Regions from separate parts of the Cellulomonas sp. P5_E12 genome, predicted to be linked through region 1. Evidence: predicted binding sites of a transcription regulator. Region 1 holds the regulator's gene; each other region holds the start of a gene.
What was found. Region 1 encodes LexA, which represses DNA repair genes until DNA is damaged. Its sites were predicted from a motif close to TCGAACANNTGTTCGA; they were not measured.
Positions count from the first base shown of each region.

Region 1 (6,362 bases):
ACCGTGGTGTCGTGGCGGTGCTCGACCCCCGGCTGGCGACCGCCGGCTACGGCAGCTTCCTCACGCGGTCGCTGCCCGACTTCTGGCGGACCACCGACCGCGCCGTGGCCGTCTCCGCGCTGCAGCGGCTCGCCACCGCCGGATAGCCTCGTCGGGTCGACGACCCGGAGGTAAGCAAGATGACCGAGAGCCTGGACATGGAAGACGTCGGCATGGCCCCCTACCGGAGCGCGCGCCGCACGTCGAAGCTCGCGATCGTGGGCGCGGGGGCCGTCGGATCGACGATGGCGTACGCCGCGCTGATGCGCGGGGCCGCCCGCTCGGTGGCCCTGTACGACATCAACGCGGCGAAGGTGCAGGCGGAGGCGCTCGACCTCGGGCACGGCATCCAGTTCATGCCGATGGCGCAGGTGGTCGGTTCCGACGACATCGCGGTGTGCGCGGACGCGGACGTCGTGATGTTCACCGCGGGTGCGAAGCAGAAGCCCGGGCAGTCCCGGATCGAGCTCGCGGAGGCGACCATCGGTCTGGTCCGCAAGGTGCTCCCGGCGCTGGTCGAGGTCGCGCCCGAGGCGGTCTACGTCATGGTGACCAACCCCGTCGACGTCGTCACCTACGCGGCGCTGCAGATCTCCGGGCTGCCGCCCGCCCAGCTGTTCGGCTCGGGCACCGTGCTCGACTCGTCGCGGCTGCGCTACCTGATCGCGCAGCACACGGGCGTCGCCGTGCAGAACGTGCACGCCTACATCGCGGGCGAGCACGGCGACACGGAGCTTCCGCTCTGGGGGTCCGCCAGCATCGGCTCCGTCCCGCTGCTCGAGTGGACCGGGGCCGGCGGGGCCGGTCCGCTCACCGCCGAGGTGCGGGAGAGCATCACGCGCGAGGTGGTCGAGTCGGCGTACCGCATCATCGAGGGCAAGGGCGCGACGAACTACGCGGTGGCGCTGGCCGGGTCGCGGATCATCGAGGCCATCGTCAAGGACGAGGGCCGGGTCCTTCCCGTCTCGTCGTTGCTCGACGACTTCCACGGCATCAGCGACGTGTGCCTGTCGGTGCCCGCCATCGTCGGCGCGCACGGTGTGGGCGAACGCCTGCCCGTACCGCTGTCCGACAGCGAGCTCGCCGGGCTGCGGAAGTCGGCCGACGCGGTGCGCGCGGTCGCCCGGCAGTTCGGATTCTGAGTGAGCTGCCGGGCCGCCCTCGTCGGAGGGTGGCCCGGCAGGCGCGTCAGAGGCTGCGCAGCACGCTGACGACGCGACCGAGGATGGTCGACTCGTCGCCCGGGATCGGCGAGTACGCCGGGTTGTGCGGCATGAGCCAGACGTGGCCGTCGATGCGCTTGAGCGTCTTGACCGTGGCCTCGCCGTCGATCATGGCCGCGACGATCTCGCCCTGCTCCGCCACGGGCTGCCGACGGACCACGACCCAGTCGCCGTCGCAGATCGCGGCGTCGATCATCGAGTCGCCGCTGACCTTGAGCAGGAACAGGTCGCCGTCCCCGACCAGCTGACGGGGGAGCGGGAACACGTCCTCCACCACCTGCTCGGCCAGGATGGGACCGCCCGCCGCGATCCGACCGACGACCGGGACGTAGGACGGGGCCGGCATGCGCTCGCCGTCGGCCTGGTCGGGGAAGTTCGAGCGGCTGCCGTCGGGCGCCGTCCAGGTGCCGACACCGCGCGAGTCGTCTGCGTGCACGACCTCGATGGCGCGGGGGCGGTTGGGGTCCCGGCGCAGGTAGCCCTTGCGCTCGAGCGCGGTGAGCTGGTGCTTGACGCTGGACGGGCTGGTCAGGCCGACGGCCTCGCCGATCTCGCGCATGCTCGGCGGGTACCCGCGGGACTCGACCGACGACCGGATCGTGTCGAGCACCAGCCGCTGACGCGCCGTGAGGCCGTCCGGACCGGGCGCGCTGTCCGGCAGCGCGTGGATCGTCGCCAGGTCCTGCTCGGGCTGGGACGTGTCCCGTGAGTCCGTCACTGCGCTCCTCCTCCGTAGGGCGGCCGCCTCTCGGCCCGCTCCGCCTCCTCCGCCTGCTCCACCCGCGCTCCCGGGCCCGTGACCTGCGCTGACGGGAACCTCCCGGCGGGCGTGTCAGTGGCTCGTGGTGCGCTTGTGCCGCATCGCCAGCCTAGGGATTTCGGGACCGAAGATCAAACATCTGTTCGATCGTGTCTCGACAGTGTCACCGGATGCTGGTAGACATCGTACAGACGTTCGACGAACAGGCGTTCGACGATCAGCGGTACCCCGGGAGCCCGGGCCGAGCAGGAACGAGAGACGTGATGAGCGCGATGGTGATGGGACCGGYGATGCCGACCTTGTCGAGCATGTCGAGCTTCGCGACGCCGAGCACCCGGCCGAGCAGCGCCGGCCGGACGGCCGGCGCGCGTCGGACCGCGGCTGTGAGCCGGGCGGCCGACGCCGGTCGACCCGCAGCGGCGCACCTCCGCCTCACCCCTCGCGGCCGCGCCGTGCTCTGGGTCCTCGCCGCCGTGGTCGTCGCTCTCGTGACGCTGCTCGGCAGCCGCGCCGCCGCCGACGGTCCCGTGGGCGCGCAGGAGGTCGTGCGGCACACGGTCGAGCCGGGGGAGACCCTCTGGGAGATCGCCGCATCGGTCGCGGGCCCGTCCGAGGACGTCCGGGACGTGGTGTTCGACCTGGTCCGTCTCAACGAGCTGCCCGACGCCGGCCTCATGGCCGGTCAGGTCATCGTCGTCCCTGCAGGCTGAGGAGCGACCGCGCCGTCCGGACGGAGTGAAGGCCGAGCGCCGTCAGCCGGCGACGCGGTTGCTACCGTCGGCGTCGCTTGCTAGGTTAGCCTTACCTCACAAGGCGAGCTGGGGGGCTTGCCAGGGGTGCGGGACCCGGGGTGCGGGAGCATCCCGCTCTGGACCCGCAGTATTGCGCGGCGCCGAGGCGAGTCGGCCCGTGACAAGGGACGGGGGCGTCCCCGCGACGGGCGGCCATCGTCGGATGGCCGCCCTTCGTGCATGCTTCGTCGTTCCTCTCGTCGGCTCGCGTGCACGTCAGGGTGCTGGCGCGGGTCGACCTTGCACCGTCGCAGACCGTGGCCTAGCGTCACGGGGGCGTTCCGACGCCATTGCCGCCGGCCGACCTCTCGGCCGGGCGTGCCAGCTCGAAGGGGATCACGGTGCACTGTCCGTTCTGCCGTCACCCGGACTCGCGGGTCGTCGACTCGCGGACCTCGGACGACGGGTCGACCATCCGGCGCCGGCGTCAGTGCCCGCACTGCAACCGTCGCTTCACCACGGTCGAGACCGCCAGCCTCTCGGTGGTCAAGCGGTCCGGGGCCACCGAACCGTTCAGCCGCGAGAAGATCGCCGGCGGGGTGCGCAAGGCCTGCCAGGGCCGCCCGGTGAGCGAGGACGACCTCGCGCTCCTGGCACAGAAGGTCGAGGAGACCCTGCGAGGCGCGGGCTCGGCGGAGATCGACGCCTACGAGATCGGGCTGGCCATCCTGGGACCGCTCCGGGAGCTCGACGAGGTGGCCTACCTGCGGTTCGCCAGCGTGTACCAGGCGTTCGACTCCCTGGAGGACTTCGAGGCCGCGATCACGGTCCTGCGTGCCGAGCGTGACGGCACCGAGGACGACGAGGAGCCCGACGCGACAGTCGAGCCGCAGGACGAGGCCGCCCGCACGACCTGACGGCCGAGCTCCAGCACGCCTCGTCCTCTGTCGGCGGGAGCACGTAGGTTCGTCGGGTGCTTCCCACCGACCTCGAGCTCCTCCATGTCCCCGGTCCGCCCGCCGTCCTTCCCGACGGCACCCGCGCCATCGTCTCGGTCCTCCGGCCCGACCTGACCGGCGACGAGTACACCGGCCACCTCTGGTCGGTCGACCTCGTCGGTGACGAACCTCCGCGCTCCCTGACCCGCGGCCACCGCGACACGGCTCCCGACGTGTCGCCCGACGGCCGGTGGGTGACGTTCCTGCGGGCCGAGCCCGACGGCAAGCCGCAGGTGTTCCTCGTCGAGTCCGCCGGCGGCGAGCCCGTGCAGCTGACCGATGCGCCGCTGGGCGCCGCCGAGCCGCGGTTCTCGCCCGACGGCACGCGGATCTCGTTCGTCGCCCGTGTTCCCGAGTCCGGTCGGTACGAGACGGACGGCAAGCCGGGGGCGGAAGATCCCCGGCACATCACCGAGCTGAAGTACCGCTCCGACGGCGTCGGCTTCCTGCGCGACCGCCCGCAGCACGTGTTCGTCGTCGACGTCCCGGCCGACGGCGAGCGGCCGGCTGCCCTGCCGGACGCCGTCGCTCTGACCGCCGGAGAGGTCGGCGTCTCCGGCGCGCGGTGGCTGCCGTCGGGCGAGGCCCTGGTCGGTGTCTCGTTCCGGCACGCGACGCGCGAGTCGGACCTGCGCAGCGACGCCGTTCTGGTCCGCTCGGCGCCGGACGGCGACCCGGCGGCGCCGGTGCCGCTCACGGACGCCGACGCGGGAAGCCCGCTGGGCGTCGACTCGGTGCTGCCGTCGGCGGACGGCTCGACCCTGTGGCTGCTCGCGAGCGACCTCGGGCCGACCGGCCGGGACTTCGTCGCAGCCCAGACGGGCCTGTACCGGCTCGCGCTCGGCGGAGCGGCCGGTCCTGCGGAACGGCTGACGGACCTGGACGCCGACCAGCTCACCGGTGTGCTCGTCGAGGTCGACGGGGACCCGGTGGTCGGGGTCGAGCGTCGTGGTGCCCAGCACCTGGTGCGCCTCGCGTCCGACGGCACGGCGACGACGCTGGTCGGCGGCACCTTCGTCGTCTCCGGCGCCGCGGTGGCGTCGGGCGCCGCGCGCGCGGTCGTGGTCGCCTCGTCGCCGAACTCCTCCGGCGAGGTGCTGTCGCTCGACCTCGGCACGGGCGCCGTCGACGTGCGCACCGATCTCTCGGCGCCGCTGCGGGCGACGGGTCGCGTGCGCGTGCCGACGGATCTGCTGGCCACCGCGGCGGACGGCTACGAGGTGCACGGATGGGTGGTGACGCCCGACCAGGAGCGGTTCGGCGCGGGCCCCCACCCGACCATCCTCATGATCCACGGCGGTCCGTTCGCCCAGTACACGCACGGGCTCTTCGACGAGGTGCAGGTGCTGGCCGAGGCGGGGTACGCGGTGGTGTTCGGCAACCCGCGCGGGTCGTCGGGCTACGGACGGGCCCACGGGCTCGCCATCCAGGGCGGCTTCGGCACGGTCGACACCGAGGACGTCCTCGCCCTGCTCGGCGCTGCGCTCGAGGATCCCGCGCTCGACGGCGAGCGAGTCGGCGTCATGGGCGGCTCCTACGGCGGGTACCTCACCGCGTGGCTGACCACGCGCACGGACAGGTTCGTCGCGGCGATCGTCGAGCGCGGCTTCCTCGACCCGGTGAGCTTCGTCGGGTCCAGCGACATCGGCTGGTTCTTCGGCACCGCCTACCTCGGGGACACCGCGGACGACGACGGCGCGGCACGGGTGGCGGCGCAGTCGCCGATGGCCCACGTCGGCGCCGTCCGCACCCCGACCCTGGTCATCCACTCCGAGCAGGACTGGCGCTGCCCCGTCGAGCAGGGTCAGCGCTGGTTCGTCGAGCTCAAGCGCCGCGGCGTGGAGGCGGAGCTGCTGCTGTTCCCGGGCGAGGGGCACGAGCTCTCGCGGTCGGGGAACCCGAAGCACCGTCGGGCGCGGTTCGAGCACGTGCTGCGCTGGTGGGAGAAGCACCTCCCCGTGAGCTAGCGGTCGCTCGAGCGCACGCCCCACAGGTTGATGCCGGCATCGACGGCGTGCGGCTCGATCGCCGCGATCTCGGCGTCGGTCAGCGGGGGCAGCGCGACGGCGGCGAGGTTCTCGTCGAGCTGGTCGGTGGTGCGCGCGCCGACCAGCACGGACGTGACGCGCGGGTCGCGGAGCACCCAGGCCAGCGCGAGCTGCGGCAGCGTCCGACCGCCGGCGCGGGCGATCTGGTCGAGGGCACGGACGTGGCCGAGCGCCTCGTCGGTGAGCCACTCGGTGCGCAACGGGCCGCCGCGGGCGGCGCGCGAGTCGGCGGGGACGCCGTGCAGGTACCGCGTGCTGAGCATGCCCTGCGCCAGCGGCGAGAACGCGACGACGGCCATGCCGGCCTCGCCGGAGACCTCGAGCAGGGAGCGCCCGTCGGCGCCCGGCTGCTCGATCCACCGGTTGAGCATCGAGTACGCGGGCTGGTGCACGGTCAGCCGCAGACCGAGCGACCGGGCCACGGTCAGCGCCTCGGCCGTCCGTTCGGCGGAGTACGACGAGATCCCCGCGTACCGAGCCTTTCCCGACCGGACGGCGCGGTCGAGGGCGCCGAGCGTCTCCTCGAGCGGCGTGGTCGGGTCGAACCGGTGGCTGTAGAACAC
Region 1 covers NZ_JBFUMP010000011.1:50,957-57,318, reverse strand. Annotated here, with positions in the region: gene ACXJKA_RS11075 (ATP-dependent DNA helicase) at 1-146, shown strand, start outside; gene ACXJKA_RS11070 (L-lactate dehydrogenase) at 180-1,181, shown strand; gene lexA (transcriptional repressor LexA) at 1,228-1,980, opposite strand; gene ACXJKA_RS11060 (LysM peptidoglycan-binding domain-containing protein) at 2,331-2,732, shown strand; gene nrdR (transcriptional regulator NrdR) at 3,155-3,670, shown strand; gene ACXJKA_RS11050 (S9 family peptidase) at 3,727-5,718, shown strand; gene ACXJKA_RS11045 (aldo/keto reductase) at 5,715-6,362, opposite strand, start outside.

Region 2 (6,362 bases), on a different contig from region 1:
AGCGACGACACCGAGCCGCCCGGTTCCAGCAGGGCGGCGCTCGCTTCCGCGAGGGCGTCGAGGCCCTCGCGCAGGGAACGATTGCGGCGCTCGATGAGGCCGTCCGTGTAGAGCACGAGAAGGTCGCCCGGGAGGAGGGTCGCCTCGGCCTCCACCCGATCGGTGCCGATCCCGAGCGGCGTGGACCGCCCCGCCCAGAGGAACTCGTGCCCGCCCGCCGCCGTCAGCCGAAGCGGTGGGAGATGGCCCGCGCACGCGTACCGCACGCGGCCGGTGTCCAGCTCGATCTCCACGTACGCGAGGGTGGCCATGAAGCCGACCGCGGTTTGCTCGACGAACCGGTCGAGACGCCCGAGCAGCGCCGCGGGCCCCACGCCTGGTTCGGCGACCGCACGGACCGCGCTGCGCAGCTGACCCATGGCCGTGGCGGCGCGCAGCCCTCGCCCGACCACGTCACCGACGACGACCGCGAGTCGGTCGTCGTCGAGCAGGAAGGCGTCGTACCAGTCGCCGCCGACCTCGAGGGCCTGCACACCCGGCCGGTACTCCGTGGACACGAGGAAGCGGCCGTCCGTCGGCAGGTTGGTGGTGAGCAGCGCGAGCTGCAGCTCGTGCGCGACGGACGCCTTCTGCGCCGCGTCCGAATCAGCGGCGGTCCGCGCCGCGAGCAGCTCGCGCTCGTAGCGGGACCGCTCGACGGCGCGGGACAGCGCGACGTCCACCACACGCTCGCCGTCGTCGGTGGCCCACGCGCGCGCGGACATCAGGACCGGCATCCGACCGTCGGGTCCCCGCAGCTCGACCGCGACCTCGTCGATCCGGCCCTGCATGTGCAGCAGCGGTGACAGGTGGGTCTCCCAGTAGATCCGGCCACCCACCGAGAGCAGCTCGCTCAACCGCGTGGCGCCGACGAGTTCATCGGGCTCGCGGCCGACCCACTCGAGGAACATCCGGTTGGCGTCGACGATCGTCCCGTCGGCGTCGAGCCGCAGCAGCGCGACCGGCGCGACGTCCCAGGCGTGGCTACGCCCGGACGGGGGCATGGGCCAGGTAGGCGGTGATGGCGTCGACCACCTGGTCGGGCGCGCTCAGGTTGGGGCAGTGCCCGACGGCGTCGAGAAGCACGAGCTCGCTGCCCGCGAGGTGCTCGTGCACGTACTGCCCGACCTCGGGCGGCGCGATGACGTCCTGCCGGCACTGCAGCACGAGTGCCGGCGTGGTCACGGCAGCCAGGTCGTCGCGGTTGTCGGACAGGAAGGTGGTCCGCGCGAACCGCTTGGCGATCGCCGGGTCCGTCCGGCAGAACGAGTTGGTCAGCTCCTCGCCCAGTTCCGGCCGGTCGGCGTTGCCCATGATGACCGGCGCGATGAACGTCGACCAGCCGAGGTAGTTGTCGTCCATCGTCTCGAGCAGCTCGTCGATCTCCACGGCGCTGAACCCGCCGCGGTATCCCTCGTCGTCGACGTACCGCGGGCTCGGGCCGACGAGCACCAGCCGATCGAACAGGTCGGGCCGCCGGGTCGAGGCCAGTGCGCCGATCATCGCGCTGACCGAGTGGCCGACGAACACCGCGGGCCCCAGGTCGAGCTCGTCCAGCAGCTCGACGACGTCGTCCGCATAGCCGTCGAGCGAGCCGTAGCGCTCCGGGTCGTAGGCAGTGAGATCCGAGCCGCCCGCACCCACGTGGTCGAACAGAACCACCCGGTGCGTCGCCTCGAACGCGGGAGCCACGAACCGCCACATGCTCTGGTCGCACCCGAACCCATGCGCGAACACCATCGCCGGCGCGCCGGGCACGCCGGCGAGCACGACATTGTTCCTGGTGAGCACGCTCATGTGTCGAGAGTAAGCCGCTCGGGAGTCCCCACCCGACAGTCCGGCGCCCGGCCGGAGCGAACGCCCGACCCCAAGAACCTGCCACCGTCAGGGGTGTCGAACAGCGCGCACGGATGAGCCCCGGCGCGTCGAGGGTGCTCACATGCCCAGCCGTAGCCGCGTGGTCAGCCGAGTTTCAGGGCCTGGGGTTTCACGGCCCGAGTTGACGCGTAGTCAGGCGCGTTCGCCGGTCCGACCCCGTCGCCTGGTGGCGCGGTCCGGTGTTTCGCCGGGTCAGAACGGCGGGTCGCCCCAGTCACGTGGCGGGGGTGGTGCGGTGGACGGGCGCAGGTGCTCGTACGACGACGCTGCTGCCAGGACGGGCTGTGGACGTCTCGCGTAGGTCAGGCCCAGTGGACTGGTCCAGGTGGAGACGCCGGTGGCTCGGTCGTACGTGACCTTCCAGCGGCCCTCGGTCTTGGCCCGGTGGTGATGGCGGCACAGGCAGTGGAGGTTCGCCTCGCACGTCTGCCCCTCACCCGACCGGCCGTGGTCGTAGGGCTCGCGGTGGTCCAGGTCGCAGCGCGCCGCGGGCTGCCGGCACCCGGGGAAGGTGCAGGTCTGGTCCCGCGCCTGCACCAGCCGGGTCAGATCTGCGCCCGGTCGGTAGGCGACAGACCCGACCTCGGACACCTGGCCCGCCGGGTCGGTCAGCACCCGACGCCACGTGCCGTCCTGGGCGAGCTCGCGTGCCATCGACGCGGGGATCGGACCGTACGACCCGAGGTGGCCCGGAGCGTCGTCCAGCCCGAGCAGGGTGGTGGCCGCGACGGTGAGCTGCACGGCGACACGCTGGCCGCCGCGCGTGGGCAGCGGTTGTCCGTCGGGCGTCGTCTGCCGTTCGAGGATGCCCACGAAGACGTCCGCGAACGCGTCCGCGCGCCGCTGGTCCGCCGTGCGCTCGTCGCCGCCGACCCGCGTCGTACCGGCGAGCGCGTCCACCGTGGTGAACACCGCCAGCGCCTGGTCGGCGGGCAGGTACGCCCCGATCCACGCCATCGCGTCGCGCACGGGAGTCAGCTCCACGCGTCGGTCCGCGCGCTGCTTGGCGGCCCGACGCTCAGCGGCCGCGGCATCCGCGCCGATCACGGCTGCACGGACGTGCCGGGCGAGCTGCGGTGCCGTCATCTCGCCGGCGGCGGCGACGGCGTCCGCCACCACACCGGCGGCGGACGCACGGTCGGCCACCGCGACCTCGTCGAGGATGACGTCGATCTTCCGGGCTCCGACCAGGCCGGCGGACCAGGCATCGGACAGCGACGGGTGTTCAGCCGCCAGCTCCGCGCGGACGACCAGCCGCTCGGCAGCCGGGCGCGTGCACACCAGGGCGCTCGCCAGCTCGTCACCGGCGACGCGGAGGGCATTCGGCCCGCTCCGGAATGCAAGCTCGCGCACCAACGACGCCTGCTCGGCCTGCGCCGCCGCGATCGTCTGCTCCCAGCCGATGATCGCGTTGACCAGGTGGGCACCAGGCAGGTCGGCGGGCTCGACCTGCTCGAGGATCCCCGCCAACGCAGACACCGAGAGCCGCGGCTCGACGACCGGGAACGCCGGGAGCATCGGCACGCCATCGCCCTGGCGGCCGCGCGCGAACGGGGTGAGGACGGCGAACGTGAACTCCGGCAGCGGGTCGGGGACGTACGGCTCCGACCAGTCGGCCAGCGACGGCGAGGGTGGCGTCGAGGGCGGCTGCGTCGGCGACGGGCGCGGATCCCAGTCCTCGGCGGTGTCGACCCACGACGGCCACGGGAGCTCGAGCTCGCCGGTCTCAAGCTCGTACAACGCCGTCATCCCCGAGACCTCCCCACATCCGCCGCCTCGTCCGTTCGTACAAGTGTACGAACAACGGCTGGCATCGACTTTCCGGCGGCGAAGCCGTGGGCCAGGGCGGCGACGACGGGGGCTGTGGGCGGCTCAGTCTCGTGGGCGGCGATCGCGCGCGCGACGGATCGGTGCCGACTGGCAACTCCGGCAGAGCCTCGAGGGCTGTTCGAACACGCCCGCCCGGTTGGCTCCCCTCGACCAGCGCCCACCAGCATCGAGGTCCGGCGGAGAACGTCAACGTGATGGGCCCGAGCGAGCTTGGGCTTGAGGTCGAACCGCCCTCAGAACCTCTCGCGCCGCCCCGACGAGCGCCCGCGAACGGCAGCGTGCGCGTTCCGAGCCGGCGGCCGACACGACCTGCTTCCAGCGGTGCGTCGGCGCCACGCGTGCGCGTGCCGACGCAGCGAGCAACCGACGACCAGCAGCGCCGTCAGCGCCGCGCGTGCTCGCGGACGCTGTCGACGACGAGCTCCGGCACGGCGTCGCCGTCGTCGCCCACCGATCGCTCTGGAAAGTCGAAGACGGCCAGCATCAGCTGCATCGGGTACGTCGGTGGACGCGCGCAGCTGCGCACGACTGCACCGTCGACGAGGAAGTCCGCCTGCTCCCGGTCCCAGTCGACCGCGTACGTGTGGAAGTCGGCGACGTCGATCGGCAGACGCACCGCCGCCCAGTCCTCGACCACGGCGGGGTCCCGGAACGGGTGCAGGCCGACGCCGACCTCCGCCGACCCGGGACGGACCGCATCCCCGAACACCTCCATCACGCAGATCTCCGCGGACCGCTCGGGCTCGTCCTCCAACCCGACCAGCCAGAACGCCACCATCGACCGCGGCGTCACCACGGCACGGGCGCGCAGCTCGAGGAGCCCGCCGGACGGGATCCAACCGCGGAACGCCTCCTGCGCCTCCTTGACCACGAGCCCGTCGCGGTAGGGCTGCTGCCCGCGAGTTCCGCCCACCGGCCCCGACCAGTTCCCGGACTGGATGCCCGAGACGCGCGTGGGCGGGCGGTGGTCGTCGGCGCACCAGAGCCCCTGCGACGGCGGGATGGACAGGTGCAGGCAGGAGTCGCGGAGCTCGTACGACGCCGCGGTCAGCGCGCGCGAGCTCCAGGCCGGCAGGTAGTGCGGCAGCCAGCGGGCAGGATCGAGGTCGGGCCCGTCGAAGTCGTCCTCGACGACCCGTCCGTCGGGGTGGTCGGCCACGAACCCAGTCTCCGACAACTCCGACCGGAAGGGCAGTCCCTCGATGACCGTCCCCCGCTGGGCGCTCGCGTCCGCGATCGCCGCACCCGTCGCAATGATCGGCGGCTGGACCCTCGCGGCCGCCCAGCAACCATCGTTCGACGCCGTGCAGGAGACCATCAGCGCGCTCGCGGCGTCGACCGCGACCGACCCCTGGATCATGACCACGGGCCTCGCGATCACCGGCGTGGCGCACATGGTCACCGCCGCAGGCCTGCGGCCGGTCCCCCGCGCCGCCCGGGCGATGCACGCGCTCGGCGGCGCCGCCACGCTCGCGGTCGCAGCCCTCCCGGTCGACGCATACCCGACGGCGCACGGCATCGCGGCGGGCATCGGCTTCGGGGCTCTCGCCCTGTGGCCCGCGCTCGCCCGGCGCCGCGGGGCGACCGGCGTCCTGCGGCCCGCCGTGGGTCTCGGCGCCTCCGCGGCGCTGGTCGGCCTGCTCGGCGTGTTCGTCGTCGAGCTGCAGGTCGACGGCGATGCGGTCGGCCTCAGCGAGCGCGCCCTCGCCGGCGCGCAGGCGCTCTGGCCACTGGTGGTCGTCGTCGCCCTACGGCGCGACGCGCGCCGAGCCCCGCCGACCCCCGAGGGCCGGCGGGGCGGCGGGCGCAGAAAGCGTCAGGCGAGCCGCTCCGACAGGACGTCGAACGCGGAATCCCACCCGTCGTAGACGCTCTCGTCGCCGGGCTCCCCACCCACGCCGTCCAGGTGGAAGACCATGCGCGTCCGCGGCCCCAGGTCCTCCAGGGTCACGGTGATCACGGGGGCGTCTTCCTCCGGGTCGCCCGGGTCGACCCAGGTGAAGACGAGCCTCGACGGCTCGACCACCTCGCGGTACGTGCCGCTCGTCGGGTAGGTGCTGCCGTCGGGCGCGACCATCGTGTAGCGGTACGTCCCGCCCGGGCGCACGTCGAGCTCGACGGAGTCGCGGGGCGTCTCGACCCCGCGCGGGTGCCACCACGCGGCGGCCTCGTCGGGGTCGGTCCACGCGCGCCAGATCTCGGCGCGCGGCGCATCGAAGATGCGCGTGATGGTGAAGGCCTTCTGCAGGGTCTGGTCCGTCTCGATCATCGGTCTGCCTCTCCTGAGTGTTGTCGGGTCTGTCGCAGTCGCTCGTCCAGCAGATCGAAGCGCTCCTCCCAGTGCCGACGGTGCCCGTCGACCCAGGCGGCGACCTCGTCCAGCGGCTCCGTGCGCAGCGCGCAGGTGCGCCACTGGGCCGTGACCGTGCGCTCGATGAGCCCGGCCTCCTCCAGCACCCGCAGGTGCTGCGAGACGGCCGACCTGCTCATCGCGAACGGCGCGGCCACCTCACCGGCGGTCGTCGGCCCCTGCGAGAGCTGCGTGAGGATCGCCCGCCGGGTCGGGTCCGCGAGCGCGGCGAACACCACGCTGAGGGCGTCCCGTTCGGGCATGT
Region 2 covers NZ_JBFUMP010000017.1:13,878-20,239, reverse strand. Annotated here, with positions in the region: gene ACXJKA_RS14180 (PP2C family protein-serine/threonine phosphatase) at 1-1,043, opposite strand, end outside; gene ACXJKA_RS14175 (alpha/beta fold hydrolase) at 1,024-1,836, opposite strand; gene ACXJKA_RS14170 (DUF222 domain-containing protein) at 2,110-3,666, opposite strand; gene ACXJKA_RS14165 (glycoside hydrolase family 16 protein) at 4,130-4,906, opposite strand; gene ACXJKA_RS14160 (DUF998 domain-containing protein) at 4,950-5,615, shown strand; gene ACXJKA_RS14155 (SRPBCC family protein) at 5,564-6,016, opposite strand; gene ACXJKA_RS14150 (ArsR/SmtB family transcription factor) at 6,013-6,360, opposite strand.
Region 2: a site for LexA is predicted at 3,702-3,717, ahead of ACXJKA_RS14170 (DUF222 domain-containing protein). Genes of this name have one in related genera too.

Region 3 (6,362 bases), on a different contig from region 1:
CGCCGATGCCGTCGGGCAGATGCACGCCGTCCTCGGCCCGCTGGTGCAGCGCGGGTTGGGCGACGCCGTGACGCCGCGCTCGCGAGAAGCCCGCCAGCTGGAGGACGCGGGGGTGGCCTGGCGCGAGACCGAGGCGGCGGCGGACGCCGCCGACCGGGCGGCCGTCGGGTGGCGCGAGCCACTGTCCGCGCCCGATGCCGCCGCGGCCCTGGAGATCGCGCGGCGGCGGGAGGCGTCCTTCTGGAAGTTCCTCGACGGCGGCTGGCGCCGCGTGCGGGGGCTCGTCGCTGCCGGCTTCGACGCCGGCGACCGCCAGGTGCGGCCCACCGCGGTCCAGGCGCTCGAGCTGTTGGTCGCGCGGTACGACACCGCGGCCCGGGCGGACGCCCTGTCGCAAGAGCTCGCGCGTGACTGGGGGCACGGCGACCTCGCGGTCCTCACTGAGCGGATCGCGGCGATCCGTCGGTACACCGGCGCGCTCGCGGTCTGGCGCGCCCGGCTGGCCGACGAGCGGCCCGACGACGAGCTCGACCGGCTGCCCGAGCTGGTCGAGGCCGTGCGGTCCGGCCTTGCGGGCGTCGTCTCGGGAGCCGACAACCTGTCGCTGGTCGCCCTGCGCGACGAGCTCCGCGGGCTGACCGGGCCGGACGGCCAGGCGCTGGTCCGGGCCGTCGCGGCGCCGCTGCGCGACCTCGCCGACACCCCGGCCGTGCTGCCGGCGCTACGCCGGCTCGACGCGTCCCCCGACCAGCTCGAGTACGCGGTCGTCGCCGCCTCGATGCGCGAGGCGCGTGCAGAGCTGCCTGCGCTGAGCCGGCTCGACGGCGACCGGCTGGCGGACCTGCTCGACCGTGTCGCCGACCGGGCTCCCGCCCTCCAGCGCGCGAACGCCGAGGTCATCACGGCGCGACTGCGGACCCGGTTCGCCGCCGCGGTGGCGCACTCGCAGCGCAGCGTGAGCGGGATGGACCTCGAGGACCGCGCCGCGAAGGCGGTCTGGATGGCCGGGCGGCGCGAGCTCGAGCACGAGTTCGGCAAGGTCCGGGCGTACAAGTCGATCCGGCACCTGGCATCCGGGGACCCGGGTGCGGTCGTCGCCGCGATGCGGCCGGTGTGGCTGATGAGCCCGTCGTCGCTGTCGGACACCCTGCCTCTGGAGGGCTCGTTCGACGTCGTCATCTACGACGAGGCCAGCCAGATCCCCGTCGAGGAGGCCGTCCCCGCGCTGTTCCGCGGCGCTCAGGTGATCGTCGTCGGCGACCGCATGCAGCTGCCGCCGACGCGGTACTTCCACGCGGGCGGCCCTGCTGCGACGTCGGACGAGGAACCGCTGGACGACGACACCCCCGTCGGCTCCGTCCTCGACTCGGACAGCTTCCTCGGCGTCGGGTCGGTGCGCCTGCCGTCGACCATGCTGACCTGGCATTACCGCAGCCAGTACGAGGCGCTCATCCAGTTCAGCAACGCCGCGTTCTACGGGGGGCGGCTCACCACGATCCCGGACCGGACCCTCACCCACGTGCGCGCTCGTCCCCTGGAGCTGACGGTCGGGTCGTCGCCTTTGGCTGACGACGTCGTGGCCGCGGTCGACGGGCTGCTCGAGCGCAGCATCAGCGCCATGCGCGTGCTCGACGGTGTCTACGTCCAGCGGACCAACCCCCAGGAAGCCGTCTGGATCGCGCACCTGGTCCGGGAGCTGCTGTCCCGCGAGACCGGCCAGACCATCGGCATCGTGGCGTTCTCGGAGGCGCAGCAGTCGGAGATCGAGCGTGCGCTGGAGCGCCTGGCCCGCGACGACCCCGAGTTCGACCGGCGCTACGACGCCGAGGTGGCGCGCGAGGAGGACGGGCAGGTGGTCGGGCTGTTCGTGAAGAACCTGGAGAACGTCCAGGGCGACGAGCGCGACGTCATCCTCATGAGCGTCTGTTACGCCGCGGGGCCGGACGGGCGCATGCGCATGAACTTCGGCCCGATCAACAATGCGGGCGGCGAGAAGCGGCTCAACGTCATCTTCAGCCGCGCCCGCCGGCACATGGTGCTGGTCAGCAGCATCGACCACACGGCGATCACCAACGTCTACAACGACGGCGCCAACACGCTGCGGGGCTTCCTCCACTACGCCGACGCGGTGTCCAACGGCGACGCCGCGGCGGCGGACGGCGTGCTGGCGGGCCTGCGGGAGCGGACCGGGCGCTCCGTCGGCCCGGACGACAGCCCGATCGTGGAGCAGATTGCCGACGCCCTGCGCGCCGCCGGTGTCGAGGTCGTCTCCGGTGTCGGGCAGTCGGCGTTCCGCTGTGACCTCGCGCTGCGCCCGCCGGGCTCGCCGGTCCATACGGTCGGGGTGCTGGTCGACCAGTCCGCGCGGTTGGGGTCGCTGTCTCTCGACGAGCGCCGCATCACCCAGCCGACCGCTCTGCGCTCCGGCGGCTGGCGGGTGCTGCAGGTGCTCGGCGCCGAGTGGGAGTCGGACCCCGCCAGCGTGGTGCGGCGGCTCGTCGCTGCGGTCGAGCTGCCGGATCTACCGGTGGCCGCCGACCCCGAGAGCGCGGAGCATGACCGCGAACCGTCAGTCTGAGCACACCCGTCGATCCCACGGAGGACTCACGCGGACGTCGTGAGGCCCAGCTCTTCGTGCTGGCCGCGGAAGATCGCCGTCCGCAGCTCGATGGTCCACGCGTCGAGCGCCGGCATCCCGGCGGCCTCCGCGACCGCGAGCTCAGCCTCGACGTCGTAGGGCACGCGGACGATCTGGACGCTGAACACGTCCCCGGCCCCCTCGAGGATCACGTACGACGGCGTCGCCTCGTCGAGCGGGTTGCCGACGCTCCCGACGTTGACCAAGGTTCGGCCGCGGAAAGTCTCGACGTAGGCGTCGTGCACGTCGCCGTAGACCACCACGGTCGGCTCGGGACCGTCGCCCGTGAGCGACGTGCTGGCGAACATGCCGGCGAACTCCTCGTCGGTGTGGTGGAAGTGCACTCGCGTGTAGACACTGGTGGCCGACGCGTGGAACAGCCGGATACGCCGGCCGGCGAGCACCAGGTCGTGGCTGAGCGGGAGCCCGGCGAGCCAGGAGCGGTCCTCGGCCGTCAGCTCGTCGTGCCACCACCGAATTGCGGTGTCCTCGTGCTGACCCGACACCGGGAGGAAGTCGTCCCAGTTGCCTCGGACCGTCACGGCGCACCGCTCGCGGCTGCGGGCGACGGTGGCCGATCCGCGCGGACCCTTTCCCGCGACGTCGCCGAGGTTCAGCACCGTCGTGATCCCGCGGGCATCGATGTCCGCGAGCACGGCATCGAAGGCGGTGAGGTTCCCGTGCACGTCGGACAGGACAGCGATGCGCTCGGCGCCGGTCATGCGCGCCAACCTAGAGGACGAGCGAGGCCTTCGGCGCACCCACGGCGACGCATCCGCGAGAACGCCGAGACGTCGATCGCACCGCCACTGGGCTGGACAGCCGCCTGACATCCTGCGGCAGACGACCGAAGCGCGGGGGCGGCACGCGAGCCTGAAGGCCCGCGGTATCAGAAGGGTGGGTCGCCGAGGTCCGGCCGCGGTGGCGGTGGGGGTCGGTGTTCGAGCGCGCCGGCGGTGATGTGGACGGGGATGGGGTGGCGGGCGTAGGTCAGTCCGTGTCGGTCGGTCCAGGTCGAGACCCCGGTGGCGGGGTTGTGGGTGACGTTCCACCAGCCTTCGGTCTTGGCCTGGTGGTGGTGCTTGCACAACGCGTGCAGGTTCGCCTCGCAGGTCTGCGGGTCATGCCCATCGGGTGGTCGGTCGTGGTCGTAGGGGATGCGGTGGTCGATCTCGCAGCGGGTGGCGGGTTGCCGGCAGCCGGGGAAGGTGCACGTGACGTCCCGGGCCTGGATGGTGCGGGTCAGGTCCGCGCCCGGCCGGTAGGCGTCGGTCCCCACGGAGCACACCAGCCCGGTGTTTGGGTCGGTCAGGACGCGTCGCCAGGTGCCGTCTTGGGCGAGCTCGCGGGCGACCTGCGCCGGGATCGGCCCATAGGACCCGAGGAACCCGGGGGCGTCGTCCAGGCCGAGCAACGTCGTCGCGGCCACGGTGACCTGCACGGCGACGCGTTGCCCGTGCTTGCGGGGCAGCGGGGTGCCGTCCGGGGTGCTCTGCCGGTCCAGGATGCCGGTGAACACGTCCGTGAACGCGTCCGCCCGCCGCTGATCCACGGACCGCTCGTCCCCGTCGAGGGTGGCGTGCCCGGCCAGGGCGTCGATCGCGGTGAACGCGGCGGTCGCCTCGGCGGCGGGCAGGTAGGCGATCAGGCGGGCCATCGCGTCGGGGGCCAGGTCCAGGAACACCCCACGCCGGTCCCGTTCGGCCACGCGCCGCTTCTCGGCGTGGCCCGGGTTCAACGCGATCAGCGTGGCGCGCAGGTGCCGGGTCAGCTGCGGGGCGGTCAGGTCCCCGGCCCGGTGCACCGCGTCGGCCACCGCGACGTCCAGGTCGTGGGGGTCGATGCCGGCACCGGCCTTGGAGACCTCGTCCAGGATCACGTCGACCTTGCGCCCCTCGATGGCGCCGGCCGCCCACGCGTCCCCGAGGGCGGGGTGCTGGGCGGCACCCCAGGCGCGCAGGAACACGAGCTCGGCGGCCCGTTTCGTGCACACCAGCGCGCACGCCAGCTCATCGGGGACGTGCCGCAACGCATCCGGGGTGCGCGCCCCGAGCTCGCGGGCGAACGAGCCCTGCAGCGCCTGCAGCATGGTGATCGCCTGCTGCGTGGCCGCGACCGCGTTCACCAGGGCCGCCCCAGACACCTCGGCAACCGGCACGGACGCGAGCATCGCCACCAGGTCCGCCACGCGGACATCGGGCAGCGGGAACTCCTCCACCGCCGCCAGATCGATCACCCGCGCACCCGGCCCGGGAACGGGCGCCGCACCTGGGCGAGCACCATGACCCGAGTCCGCCCACCCCAACGCAGAGGGAGCGTGATTCGTCGGCGAGATGGCGTGTCGCGCGCCGGGCAACGGGGTGGTCGGCAGGCTCGCTGCGGCCCGGGTCCCGGCTTCATCCGGAGCCGTGCGTGTGCGGTCCGTGCCGTACCCGGCGAGGTGATCGCGCGTGGGCTCGGCCAGCACCGCGGTCATCTTCGCCACCTCCCCGCCTACACCAACCACCCGATCCGGGCATAGAACAAGTGTACGATCGACCACTGACATCCGCCCCTGACCTGCACCGACACGGCGGCTGGCCGAGGAAGGGAGCGCGGCCGCGCAGTGCCCGAGGTGCAGAACCCGCAGCTCGAGTGCGAGGGGGCGAGCGCAATCGGGCGCCGGTCAGGTGTGTGCGAGGCGTCGCGTACGACGGCTGCGACGACGAGCGAGCCCTACTCCCCGCGCGGCTCGTCGACCGATCGCAGCACGCGGCACGGCACCCCGACGGCGACGACGCGCGGCGGGACGTCCTGTGTGACGACGCTGCCTGCACCGATGACACTCCCGGCGCCGATGGTCACGCCGGGCAGGATCACCACGTTCGAGCCGATCCACACGTCGTCCTCGATCCGCACGGGCAGAGAGAACTGCCACCCGCCCACGCGCTCCTCGGGCACGGTCGGGTGGCCGGCCGTCGAGATGGTGACGTTCGGCGCGATCATCACGCGGTCCCCGATCACGATGTCGGCGTCGTCGACGAGCACGAGGTTGAAGTTCGCGTAGAACCCGTCGCCGACGTGCACGTGCGAGCCGTACGAGACGTGGAACGGCGGCTCGATCCAGGCGCCGGCGCCGACGGACCCGAGCAGCTGCTGCAGGAGAGAGGTCCGCAGGGCGGCATCCCCCGGCCGTGAGTGGTTGAAGTCGTAGGCCAGCTCCTTGCCGGCCACCCGCTCGGCCTCCAACGCCTCGAGCCCCGGCCCGTAGTCGACGTAGAGCGAACCGTCGTTCATCGCCGCTCGCACGACGTCGTACTCGTGGGTCACCAGGTGCTCCTCTAGGGTTGCGCGCAGACATTCGAATCGATCCGAGAATCCCACAGGACGTCACATGACTGCGCCGTACCAGGACCCAGCCCTCCCCGTCGCGGAGCGCGTCGCCGACCTCGTCGGGCGCATGACGCTCGAGGAGAAGGTCGGGCAGATGATGCAGCTCAACGCCAAGGACGGCGTCGAGGACCTGGTCCTCAACCTGCACGTCGGGTCGATCCTGCACACGTCGCCCGAGCGGGTCCGGCAGGCGCACGAGCTGACGGCGCAGACCCGGTTGCAGATCCCGCTGCTGATCGCGGAGGACTGCATCCACGGGCACTCGTTCTGGGAGGGCGCGACGATCTTCCCGACGCAGCTCGGCATGGCGGCCACCTGGGACGCCGACCTGCTGGAGCGGGCGGCTCGCGCG
Region 3 covers NZ_JBFUMP010000019.1:45,490-51,851, forward strand. Annotated here, with positions in the region: gene ACXJKA_RS15660 (AAA domain-containing protein) at 1-2,578, shown strand, start outside; gene ACXJKA_RS15665 (metallophosphoesterase family protein) at 2,605-3,360, opposite strand; gene ACXJKA_RS15670 (DUF222 domain-containing protein) at 3,528-4,874, opposite strand; gene ACXJKA_RS15675 (sugar O-acetyltransferase) at 5,354-5,947, opposite strand; gene ACXJKA_RS15680 (exo-beta-d-1,3/1,6-glucosidase) at 6,012-6,362, shown strand, end outside.
Region 3: a site for LexA is predicted at 5,157-5,172, ahead of ACXJKA_RS15670 (DUF222 domain-containing protein). Genes of this name have one in related genera too.